2 regions of the Planococcus massiliensis genome follow, and region 1 is predicted to be linked to the other one. Evidence: predicted binding sites of a transcription regulator. Region 1 holds the regulator's gene; the other holds the start of a gene.

Region 1 (7,125 bases):
AGTCGGGTTTTTAGGGTTATGGTTCATATGTTTTGTCCATAATGAGTAAGCCATAGGAGCAGCGCCCATCGGCAAGCCTGGGTGACCAGAGTTTGCTTTTTCGATCGCGTCAATAGAAAGCGTTCTTATCGTGGTTACTGCAAGTTGATCTGCATGGTTTGACATGAAAAACATCCTCTCTTCTACAAAAAAATATAGATCCTTTTCTAGTGTAGTCAACAATAGAAAAGAATACAACTAGTAAACCGCATGCGGCGGTGTTTATCGGAAATTTGGGCGAAGTTATGTCGTGAAATGTCCAGTGGTTTGATCGAAAACAAAAAAAGAGAATAAGTATTAATTCAAATACTTATTCTCTCGAATATTTTTGACCTTTTCCGGCGTCACGTCATTGCCGTTCGGGTCGATGACTTTTACATTTTCAATTGTGCCGCGCATCGTTTTGCGGAAAGTCTGCAAATATTCCTGGCGAAGCAGCGACTGTTCTTTCGCTTCTTCGATAGACAAGCCGTCCGTTTTCGATTTGCGCGATAATTCATTTATGCGATTTAATTTATCCGGTGGTAACATAAAATCCCGCCTTTCTTCTATCATATCGTACAAAACAAGGGCAGTTTCTGCAATAGATTAGCCTTGTTTCAGGCTTTCAAATTCTTTATAGCGCCGGTGGACAGTCGCTTTGCTCGCCTGGTAGCCGAAGCCTTGCAATGTCACAGCGATTTCATGGAAAGTTAAACCGTTTTCTTTCAAGCTGACAATTTGCTCGATTGGGAGATCCAGGCGTTCCCGCCCTTCCGGATTTCCTTTCCCTTTCAAGTTCTTTTCTGGCTTATAGCCGTTTTCGACCGCACGCTTCATGCCGCGTTTGATCTTGGCATTATGTATTTTCCGCTGATACTCCTCGACAATCGCGAGAATCTCCAGGACCATGTCATCCATATCGTTCAGTGCGATGGGGCCTCTGTCGGATAATGTATAAACTTCGACGCCGTATTTTTTCATTACATGCAAGAGCGCAATGCGGGCATGCCCTCTCCCTAATCGTGTTTCATCTTGGATAAACACAGCATCAAATTTGCCGGTCTTGATGCAATTGAGCATCTCTAATAAGCCTTCACGGTCCATTTCATAGCCGCTGTGCTGGTCCGAGAAAATTTCTTCTACACTGTAGGACTGCTCAAATGCAAATTTGAGCAGCTCCTCTTCTTGCCGTTCTAGCGAAGTTTCTTGGGTGTCTTTCGTGGTGCTGACACGGCAATAAATTAATGCAGATTTTTTCATTCCGCATCACCTGCCAGCTTAACAGTTTCATCTGGGGCATACTTAAGTTGATCGCTTGGAATCTTAATCGATTGGCCAACGACAATTTTTGGGGTCTCTAATCCATTTTGCTGCATAATTTCCTCTATCCATTCATGGTGTGGGATATCGCCGCTGAACGATTCAGCCAGCGTCCATAGCGTGTCGCCTTCTTTAACTTCCACTTGGCTCGTTGTCGCTTCGTTGCTGTTGTATGAAAAAATCGTATAAATAGATACTAGCAGAACTAATAGGAAAAATGCTGCAAGATAAGAATTTTTTTGGATGAATGTCATGTGAACCGCCTCCTAGGAATGTGTGTTCGGAATATATGTTCTTATATTAATGCGAACAGGTGTTTTTGTCAACAAATAAATTCGAACCTATGTTTGCATTTCATATCCCAAGTTGGTATACTTATGGTAGAAAACATACTGAACAACTAAAAAGAGGTGAAACTGTTGAAAAAAGTATCAAAACGGCAGGAAGATATTTTGACATTTATAAAAGACGAGGTCCGGGCTAAAGGCTATCCGCCTTCCGTACGGGAAATCGGAGAAGCAGTTGGTTTGGCATCCAGTTCGACTGTCCATGGACATCTAGCGCGGCTTGAAAGCAAAGGCTTGATCCGCCGAGATCCAACAAAACCGAGAGCGATTGAAATTATCAGCACTGAAGATGCATTAATCGACAAAAGCCCTGTGCTTCATGTCCCGTTAATTGGTAAAGTAACAGCAGGATTGCCGATTACAGCGATAGAAAATGTTGAAGAGTATTTCCCTCTTCCTCAATCCTATGGTACGGAAGACGATCACATTTTCATGCTCGAGATCATGGGTGAAAGTATGATTGAAGCAGGCATCCTGAACGGCGACTATGTCGTCGTCAGACAGCAGCAGACCGCAAACAACGGAGACATCGTTGTGGCGATGACCGCCGAAGATGAAGCGACTGTAAAGCGCTTTTTCAGAGAAGAAGGCTTTTTCCGCCTACAGCCTGAAAACTCTTCGATGGACCCGATCATCGTGGAACAAGTTTCGATTCTAGGAAAAGTAGTCGGCGTATACCGCCAACTACATTAAAAAGAGAGCTGAGAAAAAATTCTCAGCTCTTTTTTTCGTCTCGTTCATTTTTCACAGGAAAAGATCAGCATGATAGGGACGCGCGTCCTTCTGTCATATTCCTCTTTTGTCGCAAAGCGGCTTCTTTCCGGTTTTCCTTCTCTCAACGCTTGAAGCTGAAATCCAGCAGCCAGCAGGGCCGTTATGTAATGTTCGGTCGTCCAGTGGTATTTTCGGATCGTTTCCCTCACCCAAGGCTCATTCCGTTCACCTTCGATAAAATAATCATCCACGATCCAATCTTCTCTTTTGCCTCCTTGCGCTTTGCTTTTGAAAGAAGAGGTGGTCAGCGGATGCTGAATGCTGAAAATGAAGCGCCCTTTTTCCTTTAGCGAGGCATGGACTTTTGCAAATAGGCTTTCAATGTCAAGAAGATAATGGACGACAAAACGCGACGTCACCAAATCATAGATGCCATTTCCAAAATCGGCGGCTTCAAGCGATTCGTTTATTATTTGAATGCCCGATCCGGCTGTTGTTTTTTTCGCGAGTTCAGCCATCTGCTTTGATCCTTCAATTCCTGTGTAGCTCCTCGCCCCTATTTCCATCAAATCCAATCCATATGCCGCATCTCCGCATCCTAAGTCCAATACTTCCTGCCCCTTTACCGTCTGGATAAGTTCCATCAGTATCGGTTTTTCAATCGCATTATTCGGGCTTTCCTCCCGGTTGCGCCGCTTTAAATAATTTTCCAGAAAGCTTTCCTCATTGTATGCACTCGGCCCTTTATAAATCATTCCAATCACTCCTTCAAGTTATTTCCGCATGGAAAAGGCATCCTTCAAATGAAGGATGCCTAAACGTTAAATTTCAGTGACAACTATATATTTGACAAGATTGATGGTGATGCGGTAAAGTTTTCCGGTCACTTCATCGACCATCTCATACGTGCCATTAGACGGGATTTTGTTCAATGCAGATTCGCGGTCGGTTCCTTTTACATTTTGCACAATGGTATTGCCTTGATCAAAATAAAATTCGACTTGGAATGTTTTCATGAAGGCCTCCTAAACTGTGTCATTTGAACTCTTTTACCAGTTTAACACAGCCTTCTGCTTATTGCTGTTTATATAATTCTTTGTAAGCGAGAACTTTCAGCGCAAGCATCTCTTCTTCGCTTAATTGGGTTTCGAGCTTTTGAATCGCTTCCTGCTGGGTCATAGTGCCTTTTTTCACTTCCGACTGCATCGTTTTCAATTCACTGATGCCCACTTTTTGGATTAATACACGAGTCGCCTCGCCTTTAGTCTTGATAGGCAGATCACGGCCTTCCGCTTCTTTAGCCTCTTCAATATATCCTGACAATTGCGGGTCTTTTTCTACATAGGTTTTGATTTCATCCATTTTTCCGCTCTCTGCAAGTTCGCTCGTGGCTTCTTCCACGATTTTATCCGAAGCGATATTTGTGCCGACATAATAAACGCCAATGCCTGCCGCCGCCAAAATGATTGCAAATACAAGAAAATATTTTAAAAAGCGCATTCGCCATTCCTCCATTGTTTCCGTACTGCTAAATAAGACGCATAACTCCATCAAAAGTTACAGAAAAGGCAAAACCCCGATGCCAGTCACTTTTCAAGGCTGGGCATCGGGTGGATTGCGGTCTATTCTGTTAACCTACTGAGTTGGTTCCTCTGTTCAGTTACCCACCAGTCGATATGATCTTTGTCAAATATCAACATGTCGCCAAAAGGCTGGCTGTGCGGTATTGTCCGCAGGGTTATCAAATTTCGGATTTGCGCTTCAGTCATTGGGCATTCTTTTGAATTCAAGTATATTAAAAGATTTTCAATCCCTTGAATTTTTTTCATCTAATCACCCCCACAAAATTTTCCTTGCGCTTTCAAAGAAAACTCAGTACGGATCATTAAATTTAGAAAGCCTATTTTACTAATACCCTGAATGTTAAGCTTATAACCCTTAGTTCCCGCTTTATTATCCCCCTCTTCGCGAAGTGGTGACCGGTTCAGTGTAATTCTTAATCTTCACTAACTTTACGTCCTCTTTGTTAAAAAGATTCAATTCCTCAAAATTGTCTTCAAAACGGACAATTTTTTCTGAAAGTGCCATATCAGCTATTTGATCACGGCTAGCGGCTTCAACTGTCCGTTCAACAGCCAGCCCTTTTTCCAAAAAGTATTGGATCACAAATTTAGGCATCAGCTCACCTCCTTATTAAAAAGTTCTGGATGCAGCTTGCCCTTTCCTCCTTCTTTTGTAAAATAAAAAAACTGCAAGAGCTTTAAAGCCCCTGCAGCCGAACTGATTAATACATTTTGAGATATTGCTCGCGCTCCCATGGGTGCACAGCGATGCGGAACATGTCCCATTCGATTTCTTTCGCTTCGACGAAATTGTTCAAGATATGGCTTCCAAGAGCTTTTGTCATGACTTCGTCATTTTGAAGCTCTTGCAATGCAGCATATAATGTCGGCGGAAGATCTTTGATGCCTACTGCTTCACGCTCTTTTTTGTTCATAGCATAGATATTGCGGTCAACCGGCTTCGGTGCTTCCAGTTTCTTTTTAATGCCGTCAAGGCCCGCACTCAAAAGAACTGCCATTGCCAAGTAAGGGTTCGCCGATGGGTCAACTGAACGGACTTCTACGCGAGTCGACAAGCCGCGGGAAGCTGGGATGCGGATCAACGGGCTGCGGTTTTGGCCAGACCAAGCCACGTAGCACGGTGCTTCGTATCCTGGAACTAAACGCTTGTAAGAGTTGACCGTCGGGTTCGTAACAGCTGTAAATCCTTGGGCATGCTCTAAAATTCCCGCTAGGAACTGGTAAGCTGTTTCGCTCAATTTCAATTCGCCGTCTTCATCGAGGAAGGCATTCACTTTGTCTTTAAACAACGAAACGTTCATATGCATTCCTGAACCGTTGACGCCGAAAAGCGGTTTTGGCATGAAAGTAGCATGCAGGCCATGTTTACGGGCAATCGTTTTCACCACTAATTTAAATGTTTGGATATCGTCGCAAGCTTTGATGGCGTCTGCGTATTTAAAATCGATTTCGTGCTGTCCTGGAGCCACTTCGTGGTGGGAAGCTTCAATTTCAAAGCCCATTTCTTCCAATTCCAATACGATGTCGCGGCGGCAGTTTTCGCCAAGGTCCATCGGTGCCAAGTCGAAGTATCCGCCGTTGTCGTTTAATTCAAGAGAAGGCTCTCCGCTTGCATCCAATTTGAACAAGAAGAATTCCGGCTCTGGCCCTAGATTGAAATGCGTGAAGCCCATTTCTTCCATTTCTTTCAGAACGCGTTTTAAGTTGTTGCGCGGATCTCCTTCAAACGGAGTTCCATCTGCACGGTAGATGTCGCAGATTAAACGGGCTACTTTCCCTTTTCCTGTAATCCACGGAAATACAACCCACGTATCCAGGTCAGGGAACAAGTACATGTCTGATTCTTCGATGCGAACGAATCCATCGATAGAAGAACCGTCAAACATCATTTTGTTGTCGAGTGCTTTGTCCAATTGAGAAGTCGGAATTTCAACATTTTTGATTACGCCGAGAATGTCTGTAAACTGTAAACGGATAAAGTTGACTTCTTCTTCTTTCACTAATCGCTTAATGTCTTCTTTAGTATACTTGCTCATCTTCTTTCCACTCTCCTATGTAAGTTTTATATTCACTCGCCTCATTTGAAAAAGCGAGATAAATCACCTTGCCGTAAGCCTCCGCGTTCATAAGAGCGAAGCTGCTGCATTTCTTCCCTTAAAATTCTGCGCAATTCTGCGTCGCTGATATTTTTGGGTTCAGCCTTTTCGTTTTCTGGTTGGTCTTTCAGGTTATAGATTTTCTTGATCCCCGCCATATTCAATCCCTGCTCCAGATACTCTTTAATTTCGAGCAGCGTATCGACATCATTCAATGAGAACATGCGTTTATTGCCTTCTGTGCGGGCTGGGCTGATCAATTCATGCTCTTCGTAATAGCGGATCTGGCGCGCAGTCAATTCTGTCAGCTGCATCACAATGCTGATGGGCAGAAGCGGCATCGTCCGACGAACCCGATTCGTCATTGTTTTCACCCTTTTCAGTTTTACTACTCTTTCAGTATAAGACACGTCAGGAAAGTTGTCAATCACATGTTACATTACCTGACATAAAAATATTCCTGCACTCTTTCAAGTGCAGGAACACTTATAAAAGACCAGCTTCTTCTAAAGCTGCGATTGAATTCAACACAGCAATTTTTACATGTTCATAAGTTAATCCACCTTGCACGAAAGCGGTATAGGGCGGCCGAATCGGGCCGTCTGCTGTAAGTTCGATGCTTGAGCCTTGGACAAATGTTCCGGCTGCCATGATGACATCGTCTTCATATCCTGGCATATAAGCGGGTTCCGGCTTGAATTGCGCATTCACCGGAGAACTGTTTTGGATCGTTTGGCAAAAAGCGATCATCTGTTCAGCTGTTTTAAAAGAAACGGACTGAATGAGGTCGGTCCGCGGCGCCGAATAATGCGGCGTCGTTTCCATGCCCACCGATTCTAATAGGGCTGACGTAAAAATCGCGCCTTTTAATGCTTGCGATACGATATGGGGAGCCATGAAAAACCCTTGGTACATATCCGGCAAGGCATTCAATGAAGCTCCTGCCTCTCCTCCTATACCCGGTGAAGTCATCCGGTAACCGCATTTTTCGACTAAATCTGCTTTTCCGGCAATATAGCCGCCGATTTTCGCCATTCCGCCCCC
Region 2 (7,125 bases), 320 kb from region 1:
TCCGGCTCGTCTTTTGTGACGCCGAGCGAGAAGCCGGGCTGCAGATTTCCTGCGCCTCCGTAGCGGACGAAAAATCGCACGGTGTCGCCGGATTCAACTTCCATTTCGTTATGGAACCATGTAAATGCATCTTCAGTGATTTTGATTTCCACGTAATGTGCACGCCCTTTCATTCAGCTACAGCCATTTGACCTTCGGTTCCGTGCCGGCTTTGATGCGCGCGATATTCGCACGGTGCCGGAAAATGATAAATGATGCGAGGATGATGATGACAATCAAGAATGGATAATCCCCTGTGTTCAGTGCATAGATCAACGTATAGATGACCGCAACGACCGCAAGGATGATCGATGACAGCGATACCATTTTAGTGATTTTCAAAGCAATCAGCAGAGCAACGACCGCCACGATGAACAAAGGCCATTGGTAGCCGAGCAAAATGCCGCCGGACGTCGCAACTGCTTTGCCGCCTTTGAATTTCGCGAAAATCGGGAACATATGCCCAATGACCGCAATGACCCCAAATACCAGCGGATGGATGTTGGTGTCCATATAAAGCGGAATGAGGGTGGCTGCCGTTCCTTTTAAAATATCGAGAATCGTCACCACAATGCCTGCTTTGATGCCAAGGGTGCGGAACGTATTGGTCGCGCCCAAATTGCCGCTTCCCTTTGTCCGGATGTCCGTTTTATAAAAAATTTTCCCAATCCATAAGGCAGACGGGATCGAGCCGAGCAAATAGGCTAGTATGACTGGAAGCAAGATGTCCATGTTTAACTCCTTTAAACAGCTGATATTTATAGTTCAAGTTTAACATGAAGCGCATTCATCCGACAATATCGAGTGCCGGATTGCAAATGCTGATTGCTGTCGAATATGATACAATAGAGAAACACAGCGGTTGATGAGTGAAATCATCGGCTTCGCATGATACTGTTAACGCAAAGAAAAACGGAAAAAGGATAGGTGAATTGCATGAACAATCCAAGCCGTGAAGAAATCAAAAAAGTTTTGGATACTGCAAAAACCATTGCAGTCGTGGGGCTGAGCCCGAACGTGAACCGGACGTCCTATATGGTTTCCGAAGCGATGCAAAAAGCGGGATACCGGATCATTCCGGTCAACCCGGCAGCCGATGAAGTCTTAGGGGAAAAGAGCTACGCCTCTTTGCTGGATCTGCCGGAGCCGGTCGACATCGTCAACGTTTTCAGACGCAGTGAATTTTTGCCGGATCTTGCGGAAGATTTCAAAAGGATCGATTGCCCCGTGTTCTGGACGCAGTTGAACGTTGTCGATGAAGAAGTCTTCAATGACTTGACCGAAAAAGGCTACACGGTCATCATGGACCGGTGCATCAAAGTGGAACATGCCATCCTTAAATAAGATCACCAAGGGGAAGAGGGCGCAAAGCTCTCTTTTTCTGTGATTATTGACAGATAGCACCGTTATCGATACGATTAAAAGAGTGAAATGTACGAACAGATGTTTGATGGAGGGAAAGCAATGGCCAAAATTCAAAATACAGCATACAACGAAGAAGCAATTCAAGTACTCGAAGGCCTAGATGCCGTTAGAAAACGCCCGGGTATGTATATCGGTTCAACCGATGCAAGAGGTTTGCACCATCTGGTCTATGAAATCGTCGACAACTCGGTCGATGAAGCATTGGCCGGATTTGGTGAAAAAATAGATGTGACCATCCACGAAGACAATAGTTTAAGCGTACGGGATTACGGCCGGGGCATGCCCACAGGAATGCACCGAAGCGGAAAACCGACGCCGGAAGTGATTTTGACCGTTTTGCACGCCGGAGGAAAGTTCGGACAAGGCGGCTATAAAACGAGTGGCGGACTCCACGGCGTGGGGGCTTCGGTCGTCAACGCATTGTCCAAATTCCTCGAAGTGACGATTCACCGCGACGGCAAAAAATACCGCCAGCGCTTTGAAAACGGCGGAAAGCCGGTAACGACGCTCGAAGAAATCGGTTCGACTAAAGAAACCGGCACCTTGATCCATTTCCTGCCGGACGACACCATTTTCTCGTCAACCAAATACAATTATGAAACCTTATGCGAGCGCTTGCGCGAATCTGCGTTTTTATTAAAAGGCTTAAAAATCGAGTTAACGGACAAACGCACGGATGCCCACGATACGTTTTTCTTTGAAACAGGAATTGAAGCGTTTGTCGGCTATTTGAACGAAGAAAAAGATGTTTTGCATCCGGTCGCTTATATCGAAGGCCAGCAGGAAGAGATGGAAGTCGAATTCGCTTTCCAGTTCAACGACGGCTATTCGGAAACGATTCTGTCCTTCGTCAACAACGTCCGCACTCGTGACGGCGGCACGCACGAAACCGGTGCAAAAGCGGCTATGACGCGTGTCTTCAATGACTACGCACGGAAAATCAATTTGCTGAAAGACAAAGACAAGAACTTGGAAGGCTCAGACATCCGCGAAGGATTAGCGGCGATTGTATCGGTCCGCATTCCGGAAGCGCTGCTGCAGTTTGAAGGGCAGACGAAAAGCAAGCTCGGCACGAGCGAAGCCCGCAGCGTCGTCGATGCTGTCGTATCGCAGAAATTGATGTATTTCCTTGAGGAAAATGCGGAGCTGAGTGCATCGCTTGTACGAAAAGCCATCCGTGCTTCCCAGGCCCGCTTAGCGGCAAGAAAAGCACGGGAAGATGCCCGCAACGGCAAAAAACGCAAAAAATCGGATGCATTATTGTCCGGTAAATTGACGCCGGCTCAGTCCCGCAACGCGGCGAAAAACGAACTCTACTTAGTCGAGGGGGATTCTGCCGGCGGCTCCGCGAAGCAAGGCCGCGACCGGACCTTCCAGGCGATCTTGCCGCTCCGCGGAAAAGTCGTCAACACCGAAAAAGCGAAACTCGAAGAAATCATGAAAAACGAGGAAATTTCGACGATCATCCACGCCATTGGCGGAGGCGTATCAGCGGATTTCTCCATTGACGACATCGCCTACAACAAAGTCATCATCATGACCGATGCGGATACAGACGGCGCGCATATTCAAGTGCTGCTGTTGACGTTCTTCTACCGCTACATGAAACCATTGATTGAAGCCGGAAAAGTCTTTATTGCCTTGCCTCCGCTCTATAAAGTATCAAAAGGCGCCGGCAAGAAAGAAGTGGTCGACTATGCATGGACGGAAGCGGATCTGGAAGCTTCCACTAAAAAAGTCGGCAAAGGCTATATGCTGCAGCGCTATAAAGGACTTGGCGAGATGAACGCGGACCAACTATGGGAAACGACGATGAATCCGGAGACGCGGACTTTGATCCGCGTGACGATTGAAGACGGCGCACGCGCTGAACGCAGAATTACGACCTTAATGGGCGATAAAGTAGAACCAAGAAGAAAATGGATTGAAAGCAACGTCGACTTCGGCATGGAGGAAGACGCCAATATTCTAGAAAATGATTTGATTCATGCTGAGGAGGAACTTGTATGACACAAACCGAACGTTACCAAGATCTGCCATTAGAAGAAGTCATCGGCGATCGGTTTGGGCGCTATAGTAAATACATCATCCAGGACCGCGCACTGCCCGATGCCCGGGACGGCTTAAAGCCAGTACAGCGGCGGATCCTTTACGCGATGTACAAAGAAGGCAATACAAACGACAAGGCATTCCGCAAATCGGCGAAAACCGTCGGGAATGTTATCGGCAATTATCACCCGCACGGAGACAGTTCTGTCTACGAAGCCATGGTGCGTTTGAGCCAGGACTGGAAAATCCGCCACATGCTCGTAGAAATGCACGGAAACAACGGGTCGATGGACGGCGATTCACCGGCAGCCATGCGTTATACGGAAGCGCGGCTATCTGCGATTTCCTCGGAATTGCTGCGCGATATTGATAAACGGACCGTTGAATTCATTCCGAACTTCGATGATTCGGATATGGAGCCAACCGTCTTGCCGTCGCGCTTCCCGAATCTATTAGTCAACGGCTCGACCGGTATTTCGGCCGGTTATGCGACCGATATTCCGCCCCATGCCTTGCACGAAGTATTGGATGCTGTATTGATGCGCATGGACAATCCGAAAGCGACCGTTGACGAGTTGATGACCGTCATGCATGGACCGGATTTCCCGACAGGGGGAATTATCCAAGGAGTGGACGGCATTAAAAAGGCTTATGAAACCGGTAAAGGAAAAATCATTGTCCGCTCAAGAGCCGCTATTGAACCGCTAAAAGGCGGAAAAGAGCAGATCGTCATCACCGAAATTCCATTCGAAGTCAATAAAGCTTCGATGATCAAAAAAATCGACGACCACCGCTTCGACCGCAAATTGGAAGGGATCTCTGAAGTTCGCGACGAATCGGATAGAAGTGGGCTGCGCATTGTCATCGAATTGAAAAAAGACGTGGATGCGAACGGCATTTTGAATTATCTCTACAAAAATACCGATTTGCAAGTCAGCTATAACTTCAATATGGTGGCGATTTACAACCGCCGTCCAACGATGATGACGCTGCCGACGATGCTCGATGCATATATTGACCACCAAAAAGAGATCGTGACGAAACGCTCGGAATTTGATCTGCAAAAAGCCAATGACCGCATGCATATTGTCGAAGGATTGATCAAAGCGCTATCTATTCTGGATAAAGTCATCAAAACGATCCGCGCTTCGAAAGACAAACGCGATGCGAAAAATAATTTAATCGCTTCCTACGCGTTTTCGGAAGCCCAGGCAGAAGCCATCGTTTCCTTGCAGCTATACCGCTTGACGAACACCGATATCACGGAATTGAAAGCGGAAGCGGAGAGCTTGAAAAAGCTGATTGCGGAATTGACGGGAATTTTGACAAGCGCGACGAAACTGAAGAATGTCATCAAGAAAGAATTGGCGAATGTCCGCAAGCAATTTGCAGAGCCGCGCCGCTCTTCCATTGAAGAGAAAATCCAGGAAATCACGATTACCCGAGAAGTGATGATTCCGAGTGAAGAGGTGGTAGTCACCGTAACAAAAGAAGGATACGTGAAACGGACAAGCACCCGCTCGCACGCTGCATCCAACGGCCAGGATTTTGCGATGAAAGAGACGGACCATCTGCTGTTTGAAGGCAATCTGAATACGCAAAACACCATTTTGCTGTTTACAACGGCCGGCAATTTTGTCTACCAGCCGGTGAATGAATTGCCGGATATTAAATGGAAAGACTTAGGCCAGCATTTATCAAGCATTGTGCAGTTGGAGCCGAATGAATCGATTCTTGCAGCATATCCGTTTGAGAATTTCGAAGACGACGCTTATATCTTGACCGTCTCGAAAAACGGGTTGGTCAAACGCTCTGCATTGAAGGACTATCATGTGCAGCGCTATTCCCGTGCAATCAAAACGATGAATTTGAAAAAAGACGATGCTATGATTTTTGCCGGGGTGATGAAAAAAGAAACCGAACTTTTCATCGGAACAAACCAAGCATATGGCGTGCGATTCCCAATTGAAGAAATTCCGGTTACAGGGCTTCGTACAGCCGGCGTTAAAGGCGTCAATTTAAAAGACGGCGACGAAGTGGTATCTGCCATCCTAATCAATCCGGATGAGAAACAGGATTTGATTTTGGTAACACACCGTGGAGCTGCGAAAAAAATGAAGCTCCAGGAATTCGAAGTAGGGAGTCGGGCGAAGCGTGGTGTGGTCATGCTGCGCGAGTTGAAATCGAACCCTCATCGAGTAGTTGCTGTTATAGCCGCTGCCGGGAAGGAAGAAGTGCTTCTTGAAACAGCTAAAGGCATACGCACGAATTTGGCGGCCAATAACTTGAAGACGGTTGACCGCTATTCGAACGGATCGTTCATATTGGATGAGGGGTCGGATGGAAAAGTCATTGTCGCATATCGGATAGAAACGAAAACAGAAGAATAGCCTTTAAAAAGCACTGTCCTTGGGCAGTGCTTTTTTGGGTATGGAGAGAAGTGTAGTTTACACATAAGCAACCGCTTATATTATTAATATATTTATTATGTATACTAATTTAAATGTATTCGAAACCATCTGTATAAGCGTATACTTATTTATTAAATAAATAAATTATGTAAACAAAATACAATCATACAACAGGACCGAATGGCCCCTCCTCTAATTGTCGGTGAATTCCGACGATTCATTTGACACTCTTTCTGCACAGAAATATACTTGATCTATTGCAGTGGCAAAATCTTTGGATATAAGGGAGGAACGTATCTTATGTTTGCACCTTTAACACCGCTCGATTGGAAACGCCGTGCGATCAAGTACTATCCTGACAAGACGGCGGTCATTGATGAAGAAAAGTCGTTTACATACCGGGAATTTGGAAAGCGCACCGATCAATTGTCTCTAGCCCTACATAATGCGGGCATCCAGAAGGGCGACCATGTAGCGGTCATGCTGCCGAATACCCACTATATGCTGGAAAGCTTCTATGGCATTTGCCAGCTGGGTGCGGTCATGGTTCCGCTGAATTACCGCCTGACTGCTAAAGACTTGGAATACATCATTCGCCATAGCGATGCACGGATGTTGATCGTCGATGCCGAATTCGGGAAAATCATTGAAACTATCCAAAAAGAATTGCCAATTGAAAAATATATTGTCGTCGAAGTGGACGGACATGGCTCAAGCATTGAGGGAGAAACGTATGAATCGTTTATTGCTTCAGCCGGAAGCGAAGGGCAATTGCCTGAAGTCGAGATCGACGAAAATCAGATGATGACGTTAAACTACACAAGCGGCACGACTTCAAACCCTAAAGGCGTGATGCTGACGCACCGCAGCAATTATTTAAATGCGGCAAACTTTCTGCATCATCTGAATGTCACCCATGATGATGTCTATTTGCACACCTTGCCGATGTTTCATGCCAATGGCTGGGGCGGGATCTGGGCATTGACAGCTGCCGGCGGGACGCACGTGTGCCTTCGGAAAGTGGATCCTCCGCTCATCCTCGAGCTTTTTGAAAAACACCGCATTTCGCTTCTTTGCGGGGCTCCGACCGTGGTGAACATGCTTGTCAATGAACCGAAGGCAAAACAAGTGAAAATCACCACCAATCCGCGTATGGCGACAGCCGGGGCTCCACCTGCTGCCGCATTGATTGCAAAAGCCC

The links. Region 1 encodes LexA, which represses DNA repair genes until DNA is damaged. Its sites were predicted from a motif close to CGAACATATGTTCG; they were not measured.
Region 2: a site for LexA is predicted at 1,476-1,489, ahead of parE (DNA topoisomerase IV subunit B). Genes of this name have one in related genera too.

What each region holds. Positions count from the first base shown of each region.
Region 1 covers NZ_CCXS01000001.1:1,466,572-1,473,696, reverse strand. Annotated here, with positions in the region: gene tkt (transketolase) at 1-165, opposite strand, end outside; gene BN1080_RS07080 (DUF896 domain-containing protein) at 337-570, opposite strand; gene BN1080_RS07075 (YneB family resolvase-like protein) at 628-1,281, opposite strand; gene yneA (cell division suppressor protein YneA) at 1,278-1,595, opposite strand; gene lexA (transcriptional repressor LexA) at 1,761-2,381, shown strand; gene BN1080_RS07060 (class I SAM-dependent methyltransferase) at 2,426-3,157, opposite strand; gene BN1080_RS07055 (hypothetical protein) at 3,224-3,418, opposite strand; gene BN1080_RS07050 (hypothetical protein) at 3,477-3,902, opposite strand; gene BN1080_RS07045 (hypothetical protein) at 4,025-4,231, opposite strand; gene BN1080_RS07040 (hypothetical protein) at 4,356-4,580, opposite strand; gene glnA (type I glutamate--ammonia ligase) at 4,687-6,021, opposite strand; gene BN1080_RS07030 (MerR family transcriptional regulator) at 6,063-6,446, opposite strand; gene BN1080_RS07025 (methionine gamma-lyase family protein) at 6,568-7,125, opposite strand, start outside.
Region 2 covers NZ_CCXS01000001.1:1,783,383-1,790,507, reverse strand. Annotated here, with positions in the region: gene BN1080_RS08765 (HesB/YadR/YfhF family protein) at 1-152, opposite strand, end outside; gene plsY (glycerol-3-phosphate 1-O-acyltransferase PlsY) at 178-771, opposite strand; gene BN1080_RS08755 (CoA-binding protein) at 976-1,383, shown strand; gene parE (DNA topoisomerase IV subunit B) at 1,504-3,474, shown strand; gene parC (DNA topoisomerase IV subunit A) at 3,471-5,903, shown strand; gene BN1080_RS08740 (long-chain-fatty-acid--CoA ligase) at 6,225-7,125, shown strand, end outside.